Regions from separate parts of the Paenibacillus sp. FSL R5-0636 genome, predicted to be linked through region 1. Evidence: predicted binding sites of a transcription regulator. Region 1 holds the regulator's gene; the other holds the start of a gene.

Region 1 (3,195 bases):
CAGCGTATTGTCCAAAACATATAATTGATATATATCAACTATATGACGATGATTGATATATGTCAACTACATAGATGTTTGATGACTTTAAAATACAAGGTTAGGTGGTTAAAACAATGAATACTGAACGTAAAGACACGTCGAGAGGACAATTAGAACTGAAGCTAGGTGGACAAATTAGTGCCCTTATTAGCGCTTCGCATGCCCTAAATGTCAGAACTGCTGCCGCTTTCGATTCATCTGTACAACCTGCTGCTTTCCATATAGTTCGTTGGCTGTACTCCTATGGTCCAACAAGTGCCTCTGTATTGGCAGAATCTACGGCTATGGATCGTAGTTCAGTCAGCCGTCTCATCAAGCAACTCGAGAATTTGGGTTATATCAAAAGGGAAGACTCCCCTAACGATCGTCGAGCTATACTTCTTACTCTCACTGATCTTGGACGGCAAAAAACCTTTGACGCGTTACAGGATAAGGAGTTCATATTTTATGAGCGCATAGCCCAATGGGATAATCAACAGCTTGAGACATTTATCGAAATGCTTCAGGAGTTTAATGGATTTAATGATAATTAATAAATGGGAACAAAAAAAGAAACAGCATCTTGCTGTTTCTTTAGATATGGATTGTCTTTAATTAGAGCCAACAATTGTCACTGATATTCATCTTCGGCATGTTCATTATTGCATTGCTCAACTACCTCAAAAAGAAATAGACCGCCCTCTCGCAAAGGAATGCGGTCTATTTCCTGACTAAACTTCCGAAGCCGCTTTTATCTACCCAAACTATACCACGATCAAAACCAAATAAAAAGTCACTCACTCCCCAAACAACAAAAAAACGGCATTTCTGCCGTTTCTTTAAGATGGACTCTCAGGGGCTCGAACCCTGGACAAATAGATTAAGAGTCTACTGCTCTACCAACTGAGCTAAGAGTCCATATGATGTTTGGTGGAGCCAAGGGGGATCGAACCCCTGACCTCATCGCTGCCAGCGATGCGCTCTCCCAGCTGAGCTATGGCCCCAAACTGAAATTTCAGATGTATGTAACCACACATTTTTTAATTTTAGTTTGGTCGTAATTGAGTTGTTCCGATAAACTCAAGCGTCGTAGGCGACTTCTATATAATATAAAAAATCGCCCTCTATGTCAACACTTTTTTTAAAATTCATTTTTCCACTCAAATTCCCCGCTGAGAACTTAGAGGAAACAAACCAGTAGAAGCACTCCTAGCAGACCCTAGGACTGGCTGTAACGCCCTAACTGGGCAAAACCCTATAATCCCTCTAATTCTCCCGTACTCTTGGACAGCAGCCCCTTGAGTTCCTTCATGAACATGTTAATATCCTTGAACTGGCGATATACGGACGCAAAACGAACGTAAGCCACTTCATCTACTGGGTAGAGCTGCTCCATTACGAATTCACCAATCTGTTGGCTTTCCACTTCAGCCACGGCGATGCCGCGCAAAGATTTCTCAACCTCGGACACGATCTTTTCTAGACGTTCCACAGAAACCGGCCGTTTCTCACAAGCACGGATGAGACCGCGGAGTATTTTATCACGACTGAATTCCTCACGGCTGCCGTCTTTTTTAATTACAATCAGTGGCGTCTCTTCAATCATTTCAAAAGTAGTGAAACGTTTGCTGCAACGCTCACATTCACGCCTACGACGGATTGACTTATTTTCATTCGCTGGTCGCGAGTCCAGCACTTTAGTATTTGTGTGATCACAGTAAGGGCATTTCATAAGCTTCATCACTTCCTAATACATAATGGTTTGGTCCCGGAACGTTATAAATCCGGCTTTTGAACGGCTTTTTTATTATTTCCAGAAATCACCGTTTTTTTCTTGTAATGATAATGGCAAGTCCGGCACATAATACAGTTACCAACAGAGGAGGTGAACAGCAATGAGCCAAAGCAACAACTCCAATAACCTTGTAGCTCCAAATTCCCGCGGTGCCTTGGAACAACTTAAATACGAAGTTGCCCAAGAACTAGGAATCACGCTTTCCCCAGATGGTTACCAAGGCAATAAAACTTCTTATGAAAATGGTTCGATCGGTGGTTACATCACTAAACGTCTTGTAACCCTGGCAGAACAACAACTGGCAGGTCAATACAAATAACCTGACCAACATAAGCTTTTTGAAGAAGTATTAAACGACCTACAAGTCGTTTAATACTTCTTTTTATACATAACGCGGCAGAAATTAAAATTCTTTGTAAATGTCCGTGTACTGATCATAGTAATAATTAACGCGCTGTACATAATGCCTGGTTTCACCAATGGGAATATCTTTAATGGTTGCATCTGTCCCATCCCAGATCCCTTCGTCCAACCAGCGTTGAACTTTTCCCGGCCCAGCATTATAAGCTGCGATAATTGCTGTACGTTTGCCTTCGAACTGACGGGATAAAGTTGAAAGATACCATGTACCCAGTTCAATATTAGCCGAAGGCTCATGCTTGAGTTCTTCCATAGATACGTTTGGAAGCTTGGCCTTTTCCAGCGCCCACTTCGCGGTATCCGGCATAAGCTGCATCAGCCCTAGTGCGCCTTTTTTGGATTCTCGTCCAGTTTTAAAGTTCGTTTCTACACGAATAATCGCGGTTACAAGAAACGGGTCTATCTCATAAGTGATGCTGTGCTTGCGAATCTCGTCTTTAAAATGGATGGGATAAAACCACGACATCCAGTTTGTACTCAGAAACAATATTGCCGTAAAACCAACAAATAGCAGAAGCAGTACTCTTTTTTTACGTAACCATTTCATGATAAACCCAGCCTGTCCCAAAAAACAGCAACCTGTTGCTCAGTGTACGCAAGATCGCCACTGTTGTCGATGATGTAGTCCGCTTTATTACGTTTCTGTTCAATATCCATCTGTGCATTCAATCGCGCTTCTGCTTCTTCTAAAGAGAGCCTATTACGTTCCATTAATCGAGCAATTTGCATTTCACGGGGAACGTAGACTACTACAATCTCATGGAACAGGGTCTCAAGCCCTGATTCAAAAAGAAGCGGAATATCCACAATAATAAGCCGCTTCGGCTCTTCCTGCTCCATGCTGTACATACGGTCTTTGATCTCCTGCCGGATGGCAGGATGCGTCAAATTGTTCAAGGTTTGCAGGGCCACCGGATCTTGAAAGACGATTTCACCTAATTTGGCCCTATTCAGTGTTC
Region 2 (3,195 bases), 310 kb from region 1:
CGAGCATGATTTTGTATAAACTTTTCTCCAGCGATTCCTTCTTTTCAAAACGTTCCAGGATTACATCCAGCCCGCCAATCACCATTTCAAACATATTGATTTTCTCATGCAGCAGATGCAGGATATGTTCTTCAATCGTGCCTTGCGTAGACAAGTTGTAGATCACTACGTCATTTTCTTGCCCTAACCGGTGGACACGGCCGATACGCTGCTCCACGCGCATGGGATTCCAAGGCAGATCAAAGTTGATCATATGGTGGCAAAATTGCAGGTTTATCCCTTCACCACCGGCTTCCGTAGCAATCATAACTTGAGCCCGGCCGCGGAAAAGATCCATCATCCAATCTTTTTTACCACGGTTCATCCCGCCGGAATAAGAGACACACATCAGCCCATGTTCACGGAAATACTGCAGTAAATATTCTTGAGTTGCGCGATATTCCGTGAAGACGATGACCTTTTCATTCATTTCTTGAATGAGTGCTAAGGTTGTTTCAGCTTTAGTGTTTGTTTTAACAGTACGGAGGGTTTGTAGTAGCTCCATCATCCGGTCTCTTTTTGGTGAATCCGTAGGCAGCTTTTTGATCAAATTAACTAAAGTGATAAAGACGGCATCCCGGCTGCTGCACACCTCACGTTGAAGGGTTACCAGAGAAAGCATGCTGCTAAGATTGCCGCCGGATTCCTGATACTGGTCTTTGACAAAGGAAGTAACACTGTTATACAAATCTTTCTCTTCTTGGGAGAGAACTAAGGGAATATTACGGACTTTTCGTTTCGTGAAATTAACTGGACCTTCACCACGGCGATTGCGGATCATGACCTTCGAAAGCTCGTCCCGCAGTTGACCTTCATTCTTGGGCTGGCGTTTATCAACCACGAAATTCGAGGAAAAATCGCCCTGATTTCCAAGTTGCCCCGGCTTCAGTATAGTGATCAGATTAAAGAGTTCGCCCAGATCATTCTGAACGGGAGTCGCGGTGAGCAGCAGGCAATATTTTTTGCGTAATTGCTGTACAAATAGATAATTGGTCGATTTTTTATTCTTCAGCTTGTGAGCTTCATCAATGATCAACATATCGTATTCATTTTCCAGCAGGATTTCCTTATGCGGATCGCGTTTGGCGGTATCCATCGATGCGACGACTATGGCGTTACCCCAAGAATAGGCTTTTTTCTGAGCGACAGCAGTGATGCCGAATTTCGCATTCAGCTCACGAACCCATTGCAATACTAGAGAAGCAGGTACGAGAATAAGCACTTTGGAGACAAGACCGCGTACGAGATATTCTTTGAGCACCAGTCCTGCTTCAATGGTCTTGCCCAGTCCAACCTCATCTGCAAGAATCGCGCGGCCTGACATTTCGAACAGAACCTTATGCGCTGTATCCAGCTGATGGGGAAGAGGGGACAAGCCGGATAAATGCTTCATACATTGCAGCTCATCGAAGCTCGTTACTAGACCTGTTTCCTCTCCTTGTACGGCAAGCTTAGATAAACGGTAGTCTCCCCATGGGCCGCCCTTTTCCAGTTTGAGCTCCAGATCTTGCAACCAATTCCGGTCAAAAGAAAGAGGAACAGGCAGTATCGGCGCGGGTGTTCCCCCTTGCTGGGGTAGAGAATTACGGAATAATTGCGTCATAATGCAGCCTCCTCAAGCTCGGATTTATATCACCATTCGTAAGAGTAGTATGCTCGTAAACGAGAGAATTCATAACCTCTTATTTTTCACGATAGCCTTTAAAAAAGAGAGCAAGAGCGAGAAAAAGCAGCAACGTTTGCGATAATTCGGCAACTTGACTCTATTTTCGAATAAGACCTTCGATACAATATGTGGTATAGTTTAAAAGCTGACGCACACAATATATTGTGACAAAAGCTTGAAAATGTATTTTTTATAGAGTGCTTAGCTGGTATTTGTTATTGACAAGATGAGCTTCCTACATACACCTGTTAAGCAGTGGAGGATGGTAAGGGAGTTTTTGTTGTGGGCCCATACCTTGGACCGGAAACTAATATCTACTACACATGCGGGAGGTTTTTTTATTGAGTAAAGTGGAACGTAAGCAACGCCTTGAAGGGCTAAGTGAAAAAATATTTTTGGATCGTTATGCTTGGAAGGATGCAGACAGCAACAATGCTAAAGTAGGCGATGTTGTATTGGTGCTGACCAAAGATGATCCGAAGTTTCCAACTAAGGAAGTCGGAGAAATTGTGGAGCGTAGTGGTCGAATCGTAACTGTAAAGACACGTAGTGGCGAGCTTGTGAAATCGGATGTTGAAAAGTTGACCCTTAATATAGAAAAAACTCCTGAGGAAATGTGGGACCGTCTATCCACAGCGATGGCTTCTGTAGAGAAGACACCTGAGCTTCAAGCGGAATGGGCAGGCAAATTCCGTTCAATCCTGGATGATTGGAAGCTTGTACCGGGTGGACGTATTGCGGCTGGTGCAGGTGCTAGTGAAGAATTAACATTGTTCAACTGTTATGTGATTCCCTCTCCAAAAGACAGCCGTGGCGGCATCATGCAGACATTGTCTGAAATGACGGAGATTATGGCCCGTGGTGGCGGTGTGGGCATTAACCTGTCTTCATTGCGTCCTCGTCGTGCGATTGTTAGAGGGGTTAATGGTTCATCCAGTGGTTCCGTATCTTGGGGCGGTTTGTTTAGTTATACTACGGGGCTTATTGAGCAAGGCGGCAGTCGTCGTGGTGCGCTCATGCTAATGATTAATGACTGGCATCCCGATGTTGAGGACTTCATTACCGTGAAGCAAACGATGGGCCAAGTCACTAATGCTAACCTTTCGGTATGTGTGAGCAATGGTTTTATGAAGGCTGTAAAAGAAGATCTGGACTGGGATCTCGTATTCCCGGATACAACCGATCCTGAATATAACGAAATGTGGGATGGCGATCTCGACAAGTGGAAAGCTGCCGGCAAAAACGTTATCCATTATCGCACCGTAAAAGCGCGTGACGTGTGGCATACGATCATTGAATCAGCATGGAAATCCGCTGAGCCGGGCGTCGTATTCATGGAATACTATAACCAGATGTCTAACAGCTGGTATTTCAACCCGATTATTTGTACGAATCCGTGTGGAGAGCAAGGCCTGCCAGGCTGGGGAGTCTGCAATCTGTCTGCGGTGAACCTGTCCAAGTTCTACGATGAGAAAAATCATGATGTAGAT

What was found. Region 1 encodes NrdR, which represses ribonucleotide reductase genes. Its sites were predicted from a motif close to AACACNATATATNGTGTT; they were not measured.
Region 2: MKX34_RS10995 (adenosylcobalamin-dependent ribonucleoside-diphosphate reductase) is a predicted target of NrdR. The motif match lies at 1,857-1,874, and genes of this name have one in related genera.

What each region holds. Positions count from the first base shown of each region.
Region 1 is NZ_CP150232.1:2,183,608-2,186,802, reverse strand. It holds gene MKX34_RS09480 (MarR family transcriptional regulator) at 117-575, shown strand; tRNA gene MKX34_RS09475 (tRNA-Lys) at 867-939, opposite strand; tRNA gene MKX34_RS09470 (tRNA-Ala) at 950-1,025, opposite strand; gene nrdR (transcriptional regulator NrdR) at 1,277-1,753, opposite strand; gene MKX34_RS09460 (alpha/beta-type small acid-soluble spore protein) at 1,917-2,135, shown strand; gene MKX34_RS09455 (lytic transglycosylase domain-containing protein) at 2,220-2,783, opposite strand; gene coaE (dephospho-CoA kinase) at 2,780-3,195, opposite strand, start outside.
Region 2 is NZ_CP150232.1:2,492,242-2,495,436, forward strand. It holds gene MKX34_RS10990 (SNF2-related protein) at 1-1,642, opposite strand, end outside; gene MKX34_RS10995 (adenosylcobalamin-dependent ribonucleoside-diphosphate reductase) at 2,029-3,195, shown strand, end outside.